2 regions of the Burkholderia ambifaria AMMD genome follow, and region 1 is predicted to be linked to the other one. Evidence: predicted binding sites of a transcription regulator. Region 1 holds the regulator's gene; the other holds the start of a gene.

What was found. The regulator LexA, encoded in region 1, represses DNA repair genes until DNA is damaged. The targets are predictions, from matches to a motif close to ACTGTATNNNNATACAGT.
Region 2: the regulator LexA is predicted to act here: its motif matches at 2,456-2,473, upstream of BAMB_RS04800 (PA0069 family radical SAM protein).

The regions. Positions count from the first base shown of each region.
Region 1 is NC_008390.1:1,637,226-1,642,029, forward strand. Features, by position in the region: gene nodI (nodulation factor ABC transporter ATP-binding protein NodI) at 1-257, opposite strand, end outside; gene BAMB_RS07565 (universal stress protein) at 593-1,090, shown strand; gene BAMB_RS07570 (DUF2939 domain-containing protein) at 1,192-1,914, opposite strand; gene BAMB_RS07575 (hypothetical protein) at 1,944-2,282, opposite strand; gene lexA (transcriptional repressor LexA) at 2,309-2,956, opposite strand; gene BAMB_RS07585 (sulfate ABC transporter substrate-binding protein) at 3,221-4,258, shown strand; gene cysT (sulfate ABC transporter permease subunit CysT) at 4,405-4,804, shown strand, end outside.
Region 2 is NC_008390.1:1,032,334-1,037,137, reverse strand. Features, by position in the region: gene BAMB_RS04810 (PQQ-dependent sugar dehydrogenase) at 1-668, shown strand, start outside; gene BAMB_RS04805 (NINE protein) at 778-1,245, shown strand; gene BAMB_RS04800 (PA0069 family radical SAM protein) at 1,262-2,440, opposite strand; gene BAMB_RS04795 (Lrp/AsnC ligand binding domain-containing protein) at 2,550-3,038, opposite strand; gene BAMB_RS04790 (D-amino acid dehydrogenase) at 3,184-4,470, shown strand; gene BAMB_RS04785 (electron transfer flavoprotein subunit alpha/FixB family protein) at 4,803-4,804, opposite strand, start outside.

The DNA.
Region 1 (4,804 bases):
AACTGCGGGACGACCCCGACGCGCCGGCGCGCATGCCGCGCGCGTGTCGGAACGGGCTCGCCGCACAGTGAAATGGCGCCGGCATCGGGATACACGAGGCCGAGCAGCATCTTCAGCGTCGTGGTCTTGCCGGCGCCGTTCGGCCCGAGCAGGCCGTAGCATTCGCCGGCCTGCACGTGGAAGGAGAGGTCGTTGACGACGAGCTTGTCGCCATAGCGCTTTTCAACGTTCCGGAAATCGATCGGTGCAACGGACATGGGCAGTTTGTCGTTGTAAGCGGGCACGGACGCGTTTCGCGGCCGGCCGGCTGGCTGACTGGGCATCCGGGCCGGCGAACGGATCGGGCGAATGCGTGTCACATGAGCATGACCGGGGCGAACGCACGTCGAGGGTACGAACGGGCCATTCTAGTGCATCGGCTGCGTCTCTTCAGCGCATGCCGGTGCGGCATGGTGCGTCGGCGCACGGATCGTGCACCGCATCATCGCCGGCGCGCCCCGCGTGGCGAATCAGCGTTTTCCATCCCTTGCGTCCTCAATTGCGGCGCACCATGATGAGTGCATAGCGCACGTAGTCGCGATAGGGAGGTTTCATGGCTAGCTACAACAAGATTCTGCTGTGCTACGACGGCACGCTCGAGGGGCGCAAGGCATTGCGGTGCGGTGCCAACCTCGCGCTGGACCTGAAGGCGGAAACGCATTTGCTGTCGGTCGTCGACATGCGCTCGAGCATCGCGCAAAGCGCCGGGTTGCTGACCGACGTCGCGTGCGGCCGCTTCGAGGAAACCGCGCGCGAGATCCTGCAAGAAGGCGTGAACTGGCTGCGCGAGCGCGGCGTTCAGGCGGAAGGCCATTTCGCGTTCGGCTATCCGATCGACGAAATCGCGAATCTCGCGACGGAGTTGAAGGCCGACCTCGTCGTCGTCGGCCATCGGTGCCGTAGCGGGTTGTCGAGATGGTGGATGGGGTCGGGCAACACGCAACTGCTCGATCGCGTGAACTGCAGCATTCTGGTCGCGTGTTCGTCGGCCGAAGAGCAAAAGGCCGAGATCGCGCGCGAACGCGAAGCGGCCATCTCGAACGGCAAGTAACGCAGCAATCGCGTGAACGGCCGGATGGCCTGCGATTCAGGCGCGGTCGCGCGCAGTGCCGCATCGGCGGCATCGAGCGCGACCGTGACGACTGCGATTGCTCAGGCGTGCAGGTCGATCGCGGACAGCTTCCACGAGAACAGGCCGAAGCGGCGGAAGACCGCCGCATAGCGCGTGCCGTCGGCGCTGCGCTGGTAGGTCACGACGAATTCATCGATATTCCGGTAGCCGGCACTCGTTTGCTGCGGATGGCCCGCGTCGCTCGGGCTCGCCGGGGCGGGCGCGGGCGTGGGCGTGGGTGCGGGCGCAGACGCCGGCGCCGATGCAGCCGACGCGGTGGCATTGCTGCCCGGCATGGGTGCGCTAGCCGGATTGGCCGGTGGCGCGGCCGGTGCGTTGGCGGGCGCATTGCCTGCCGGCGGCCCCGACCAGTCGGGGGGCCGCTCGCCCGGGTTACCGCGCGGCGGGATGCCGCTCATCAGCGCCGCCACACCTTCCGGTGTCGCATACGCATCGACCAGCGGGCCGATCAACGCAGATCCGATCAGCGCGCCAATCACCGCGAACGGATTGTCCTTCTTCACCGCGTCGATCCGGCGCATCAACTCTTCCGTGACCTGCTGCTTCAGGCTGATGCGCAGCGACGGAAAGTCGACATATTCGCTGACCGCCTGCGAATCGCGCGCGTCGATCGCCGATTTCAGGCGACCTAGCGCGACGTACGGCGACGCGTATGCATAGCCGACCGCCGCCAGAATGGCGACGGCCAGCACGACGATCAGCACGGGCTTGAGCCGCCACGCGCGGCCCGAAGATCCAGTCACGATGCCTCCGGTGCGAACAGGTTCCGCAATCAGAGACCGCCGTGCGTGGACGATCGTTCCTCGGCGATGCAGCGATCGATCATCCGGCACACGGCATCGATCGTCCCCACCATGATCAGCCGCGACCGACCGTGATAGACGCGCACGGGCGCACGGCGCGCCGGTTCCGCGTGATTCAGGCCGGCATTCAGCGAAACCCGCGCGAATGCGGGAAGCGCCGACGGCAGCAGCGACGCCTGCCGTTCAACTGCGACTTCTTGGCTCACCACGGGCGCCGCGGCGGACAGCGGCGCACAGGGCGTGCGGCCGCGCAGGTGACGCAGGCGACCGAATTGACGGAAAGGCAGCAAACGGGAAAGGCGTTCCATGGTGTTCTCCTCAGCGAGACCGATTGTCAGAGTTCGCCCGAGCGGATCAGCCCGACGGCGATGCCTTCCAGCGCGAATTCCGCGCTGCCGGCCTTGACGAAGATGTTTTCGTAATCCGGATTCTCGGCGATCAGCTCGAGGCCGCCGGGCCGGCGCATCAGGCGCTTGACCGTGACGTCGTCGCCCAGACGCGCGACGATGATCTGGCCGTCCTTCGCTTCCGTGCGCTTCTGCACGGCGAGGAGGTCGCCGTCGAGAATGCCGGCGTCGCGCATCGACAGGCCGCGCACCTTCAGCAGGTAGTCGGGCTTGCTCGTGAAGAGCGCGGGATCGCATGCGTAATGCTGCGAGATGTGCTCCTGCGCGAGGATCGGGCTACCGGCCGCCACCCGGCCGACGAGCGGCAGCGACAGTTGCATCAGGCCGGCGTGCGGCAGCGTGAACTGGTGCGGCGCATCTTCGATGCCGAGCAGGCGAATGCCGCGCGACGCGCCGGCGGCGAGCTCGATCACGCCCTTGCGCGCCAGCGCACGGAGGTGTTCCTCGGCCGCGTTCGGCGAGCTGAAACCCAGCTCGGCCGCGATCTCGGCGCGCGTGGGCGGGAAACCGGAGCGCTCGATCGCCCGGCGGATCAAGTCGAACACTTGCTGCTGACGTGCGGTGAGTTTGGTCATGGCTTAACTGTATGGATAGACAGTGAGCTGTATTTTTATACAGTACTTCGCGAATTTCAAGTGTTACTTGAGGTTCGACGCGATCGCGCCGGTTCCGCCGCGATTTCGCGACGTCCGGACGCCGGTTTGTCTGCCGCAACCGTCCGCCCAGTCTGCGTTAGCACTTTTGAGTATTAAAAAATGAAGAACGATTATTTTTAATCATGTAACCCGTTCGCTAGACTGGCCCGACATCGCAACATCGACAACACTGGAGAACCAAGGATGGCGAAGCGCAATACGGGGCTGGTGGGCGGAGCGGGCCGCCTGATTGCAACACTCGCGCTCGGCGCGGCGGCGGCGTTGGGCGTCGTCACGCATGCGCAGGCCGATACGACGTTCCTGAACGTGTCGTACGACCCGACGCGCGAGCTGTATCAGGACTTCAACCAGGCGTTCGGCAAGGCGTGGAAGGCGAAGACGGGCGAGACGGTCAACTTCAAGCAGTCGCACGGCGGCTCGGGCGCGCAGGCGCGCTCGGTACTCGACGGCCTGCAGGCCGACGTCGTCACGCTGGCGCTCGCCTACGACATCGACGCGCTCGCCAACAAGGGGCTGGTGAACAAGGACTGGCAAAAGCGCCTGCCGGACAACGCATCGCCGTACACGTCGACGATCGTGTTCCTCGTGCGCAAGGGCAACCCGAAAGGGATCAAGGACTGGGACGATCTGACCAAGCCGGGCATCTCGATCGTCACGCCGAACCCGAAGACCTCGGGCGGTGCGCGCTGGAACTACCTGGCCGCATGGTCGTATGCCGTGCACAAGCCGGGCGGTAACGAGCAGGGCGCGAAGGAATTCGTGACGAAGCTCTACAAGAATGCAGGCGTGCTCGATTCGGGCGCGCGTGGCGCGACGACGAGCTTCGTGCAGCGCGGGATCGGCGACGTGCTGATCGCGTGGGAGAACGAGGCGTTCCTGTCGATCAAGGAATTCGGCACCGACAAGTTCGAGATCGTCGTGCCGTCGGTGAGCATCCTGGCCGAGCCGCCCGTCGCGGTGGTCGACAAGGTGGTCGACAAGAAGGGCACGCGCAAGCTGGCGGAGGCCTACCTGAATTTCCTGTACAGCCCGCAGGGCCAGGAGATCGCGGCGCGCAACTACTACCGTCCGCGTTCGAAGAACGTGCCGGCGGAGCTGACGAAGCAGTTCCCGAAGCTGAAGCTGTACACGGTCGACGACACGTTCGGCGGCTGGACGAATGCGCAGAAGACGCATTTCGCGGACGGCGGCGTGTTCGACTCGATCTACAAGCCGCAGTAACGCGAACAGTAACACCACGCAGCAAACCCATAACGACAGCGGTGCGCCACGATAGCGCGCCGCATCCCCGACGGCCGCCGGCGCGATTCCCCGCGCCGGCGTTTGCGTCGGACCCATGAGCAGCATCGACCCAGCAAGAGCATCCGATGACGACGTACACCTTTCGCAAGCCGAGCGCGCTGCCCGGCTTCGGCGTGACGCTTGGCATCACGGTGGCCTATTTGAGCCTCGTGGTGCTGATCCCGCTCGCCGCCACGTTCCTGAAGACCGCGACTTTGTCGTGGGACCAGTTCGTCACCGCCGTCACGTCGCCGCGCGTACTCGCGTCGTACCGGCTGACGTTTTCCGCCGCCCTGGGCGGCGCATTGATCAACGCCGTGTTCGGCTTTCTCGTCGCGTGGGTGCTGGTGCGCTACCGGTTCCCGTTGAAGCGCCTCGTCGACGCGATCGTCGACCTGCCGTTCGCGTTGCCGACGTCGGTCGCGGGCATTTCGCTGGCAGCCGTCTATGCGACCAACGGCTGGGTCGGCCAGTATCTCGCGCCGT
Region 2 (4,804 bases), 600 kb from region 1:
CCGACGGCAAGCTCTACGTGCCGACCGGCGCGCCGTGCAACGTGTGCCTCGCCGATCGCAGCCGCTACGCGATCATCGCACGCATGAACGCCGACGGCAGCGGCCGCGAGGTATTCGCCCGCGGCGTGCGCAATACCGTCGGCTTCGCATGGCACCCCGACTCGGGCGAGCTGTGGTTCACCGACAACGGGCGCGACCTGATGGGCGACGACGTACCCGACGACGAGCTGAACCGCGCGCCGCGCGCAAGCCTCGACTTCGGCTTTCCATACTGTCATGGCGGCGACACGCCCGACCCCGAATTCGGCAGCGCCGACGTGTGCCGCCGCCATGTGCCGCCCGTGCTGAAACTCGGCGCGCACGTCGCGGCACTCGGCATGCGCTTCTATACGGGACCGATGTTCCCGGCGTCGTATCGCAACAATGTATTCATTGCGGAACACGGCTCGTGGAACCGCAGCAGCAAGGTCGGCTACCGCGTGATGCGCGCGGTCGTGTCAGCCGACGGCAGCCACGCGCGCCAGACGCCGTTCATCACCGGCTGGCTGCGCGCGGACGGCACCGTGTGGGGACGCCCGGCCGACGTGCTGCCGCTGCCCGACGGCTCGCTGCTCGTCAGCGACGACTATGCAGGCGCCATTTACCGCGTCACCTATGCGGCACCTTGACGCAGCCGAGGGGTGACCGTGGCCCACCGCGCATCGTAGAATGCGTGCCGGGCCGAGCGCCCCGCGCCGGCCTGCCGGCCGCCACGCCAACGATAATCCGCCGCCACCCATGTCCAGCAGCACCGCACCGTCCCGCCGCTTCCGCTCCAAGACGCTCACCGCCGCCCTCGCGTTCCTGTTCGGCTCGCTCGGCGCACACCGCTTCTACCTGTATGGCCTTCGCGACGTGTACGGCTGGGCGCACCTGCTCGCGACGATCGTCGGGATTCCGGGTTTCATGCTGCTCGCCGCCACCCAACGCACAGCCAGCCTCGGCTGGTGGCTCGCCGTGCCGGGTGCGATCTCGCTGCTCGCCGCGTTCCTCGCCGCGCTCGTCTACGGCCTGCGCCCCGACGAGAAATGGGACGCGCAATTCAATGCCGATACGGGCAAGTACAGCCGGTCGGGCTGGACGGTGATCTTTATCGTGATCTTCTCGCTGCTGATCGGCGCGTTCCTGCTGATGACCGCGCTTGCGCTGTCGTTCCAGACGTATTTCGAATCGCAAGTCGAAGCGGCGAAGCAGATTTCGCAATAAGCGCCGACGCGCACCGTCAGAACAGGCTCAACTGCGTGTCGTCACGCGACGTCGTGCTCGTTGCGCCCACCACGGTGCGCCGCGCTGCCACCGCGCCGGCCGGCGCGCCGCGAAACTGCGACAGATCCAGAATGCCGTTCCTGCGCTCGTTCAACCCGAGCCGCTTCACGGCCTGACGGAAACGCTGCCGCAACAGGTCGGCCCAGATCCCCTCGCCCTTCATCCGTTTCGAGAAATCGGAGTCGTAGTCCTTCCCGCCGCGCATGTCGCGCACACGGTTCATCACGCGCTCCGCGCGATCGGGGAAATGCGCGGCGAGCCAGCTCTTGAACAGCGGCGCGACCTCCCACGGCAGCCGCAGGACGATATAGCTCGCATGCGTCGCGCCTGCTTCCGCGCAGGCCTCCAGCACGCGCTCCATGTCCGGCTCGGTGACGAACGGGATCATCGGTGCAATGCTGACGCCCACCGGCACACCCGCGTCGCGCAACGCGCGGATCGTACGCAGCCGGCGCGCCGGCGTCGCCGCACGCGGCTCGAGCGTGCGCGCGAGATCGGCGTCGAGCGTCGTGATCGTGACCGCCGCCATCACCTGCCCGCGCTCGGCCATCGGGGCAAGCAGGTCGAGATCGCGCTCGATCAGCGACGATTTCGTGATCGCGGCGAACGGTAGCGCATGATCGTGCATCACCTGGATCACGCTGCGCGTGATGCGCAGGTCGCGCTCGACCGGCTGGTATGCGTCGGTGTTGACGCCGAGCGCGATCGGCTCCGGCACGTAACGCTTGCGCGAAATCTCGCGCTCGAGCAGTTCGGCCGCATTGACCTTCGCATAGATGCGACTCTCGAAGTCGAGCCCCGGCGACAGCCCTAGATAGCTGTGGGTCGGCCGTGCAAAACAGTAGATGCACCCGTGCTCGCAGCCGCGATACGGATTGAGCGACACGCTGAACGGGATGTCAGGCGACTGGTTGTGCGTGAGGATGCTCTTCGCGCGCTCCTCGAACACCTGCGTACGCAGCGGCGTGGGCAGATCGGCGTCGTCCGATTCGTGCGCCCAGCCGTCGTCGACCGCTTCGCGCAGCGCCGTTTCGTACCGCCCCTGGAGATTGTCGACCGCACCGCGCCCCTTGCGGGGCGCCGGCGGCGCTATCGGAAATTCGTTGTCGGACCGGCCGTCCATGCACTCACCCATTCGCCTGCACCCAATACTGTATATTTATACAGTATTGGGTGCAGCATGCCAAGGGCGAGATAAGGGGCCCGACAGCGGCGCCGGCAACCGGCCGCGGCAGCGGCAGCGGTCATTCGCCGACCGAAATCGTCAGCGTTTCCTTGATTTCCTCCATCACGACATAGCTCTTCGACTGCACCGCGCCGGGCAGTTGCAGCAGGATGTCGCCGAGCAGCTTGCGATAGTCGGCCATTTCACCGATCCGCGCCTTGATCAGATAGTCGAAGTCGCCGGACACGAGATGGCATTCGAGCACCTCGTCGATCTTCATCACTTCGCGACGGAACTGCTCGAACATGTTGCCGCCCTTGTGGCCAAGCGTGATCTCGACGAACACCAGCAGCGCGGCACCGAGCTGGCCCGGATCGACGCGTGCGTGATAGCCGGTGATGACCCCGTCGCGCTCCATGCGCCGCACGCGCTCGATGCATGGCGTCACGGTCAGGCCGACCTGTTCCGCGAGGTCCTTCATCGCCATCCGGCCGTCGTCCTGCAGCAGTTTGAGGATGCGCCGGTCGAGCTTGTCGAGCGAGCGTACTGGCTGGCGTTGCGTTCTCATTTGTTTATTCTGAAAACCTGAAAAATACGATAACAAAACCTGCACATTCGACAATACCATAGCTCAAAAAACTAGATCAGCTAGAGGTTACACGGAGACGCAGGTGCGCCCGGCCTCGACCTGATCCCTTCCATCTGGAGCAGCTATGCGAGTCGTCGTTCTGGGCAGCGGTGTGGTGGGCGTGGCAAGCGCGTATTACCTCGCGCGCGCCGGTCATGAAGTCACGGTGATCGACCGCGAGGCCGGCCCGGCGCTGGAGACGAGCTTCGCGAACGCCGGCCAGATCTCGCCCGGCTATGCGGCTCCGTGGGCCGCGCCCGGCGTGCCGCTGAAGGCCGTCAAGTGGATGTTCGAGAAGCATGCGCCGCTCGCGATCCGCCTCGACGGCACGCGTTTCCAGCTCCAGTGGATGTGGCAGATGCTGCGCAACTGCACGGCCGACCGCTACGCAGTCAACAAGGGCCGCATGGTCCGCCTCGCCGAATATAGTCGCGATTGCCTGCAGGCGCTGCGAGCCGATACCGGCATCCAGTACGAAGGGCGCACGGGCGGCACGCTGCAACTGTTCCGCACGCAACAGCAACTCGACGGCGCGGCGAAGGACATCGCGGTGCTGCAGGAAGCCAACGTGCCGTTCGAACTGCTGTCGCCGGCCGAGTTGAAGAACGCCGAACCGGCGCTCGCCGCCGTGTCGCACAAGCTGACGGGCGGCCTGCGCCTGCCGGGCGACGAAACGGGCGACTGCCAGCTGTTCACGACGCGCCTCGCGGCGCTCGCGGAATCGCTCGGCGTGAAGTTCCGCTACAACACGCCGATCGATTCGCTCGCGATCGCGGGAGGGAGGATCGCCGGTGTGCAGTGCGGCAGCGAGACGGTGCGCGCGGATGCGTATGTCGTCGCGCTCGGCTCGTACTCGACCAGCTTCATCTCGAACCTGATGAAGATCCCGGTCTATCCGCTGAAGGGCTATTCGATCACCGCGCCGATCGTGAACGACGCGGCGGCCCCTGTATCGACGGTGCTCGACGAAACCTACAAGATCGCCATCACGCGTTTCGACCAGCGCATCCGTGTCGGCGGCATGGCCGAGATCGTCGGCTTCGACAAGAACCTGCGCGCCGCGCGCCGCGAAACGCTCGAAATGTGCGTGAACGACCTGTTCCCGGGCGGCGGCGATACGTCGAAGGCAACGTTCTGGACGGGCCTGCGCCCGATGACGCCGGACGGCACGCCGATCGTCGGCCGCACGCCGGTGTCGAACCTGTTCCTGAACACCGGCCACGGCACGCTCGGCTGGACGATGTCGTGCGGGTCGGGCCAGTTGCTCGCCGACCTGATCTCGGGCAAGAAGCCGGCGATTCAGGCCGACGACCTGTCGGTGCATCGCTACCTGAAGGACGTGGCCGGCCAGACGCGCCCGGCATACGCATAAGCCGGAACGGCCCGCGGCGACGCGGGCGGTCGGCATCGACCGAAAGGCGCCCCTTGCGGGGCGCCTTTTTCGTTGCAGCGAACGCGTTGCCGGCGCCGGAGCGGGCTTGCGCAAGCGCGCCCACATTCGTTGCTCTTCGGGCCAACGATCGACGCTGCAGGGCCGCCTGCCTGCCTGCCTGCCTGCCTGCACAAGAGCATGCTCCCCGCAGCGTTGCGCAATCGCGGCTCGGCGCATCGCAGAACACCCCACCCTCACCTGCACGCCACAAAAAAAGGGGCGCTCATCGCGCCCCTCGTCTTGCTGCGTGTTGACCGCCGAAGCGGCCTGCGTC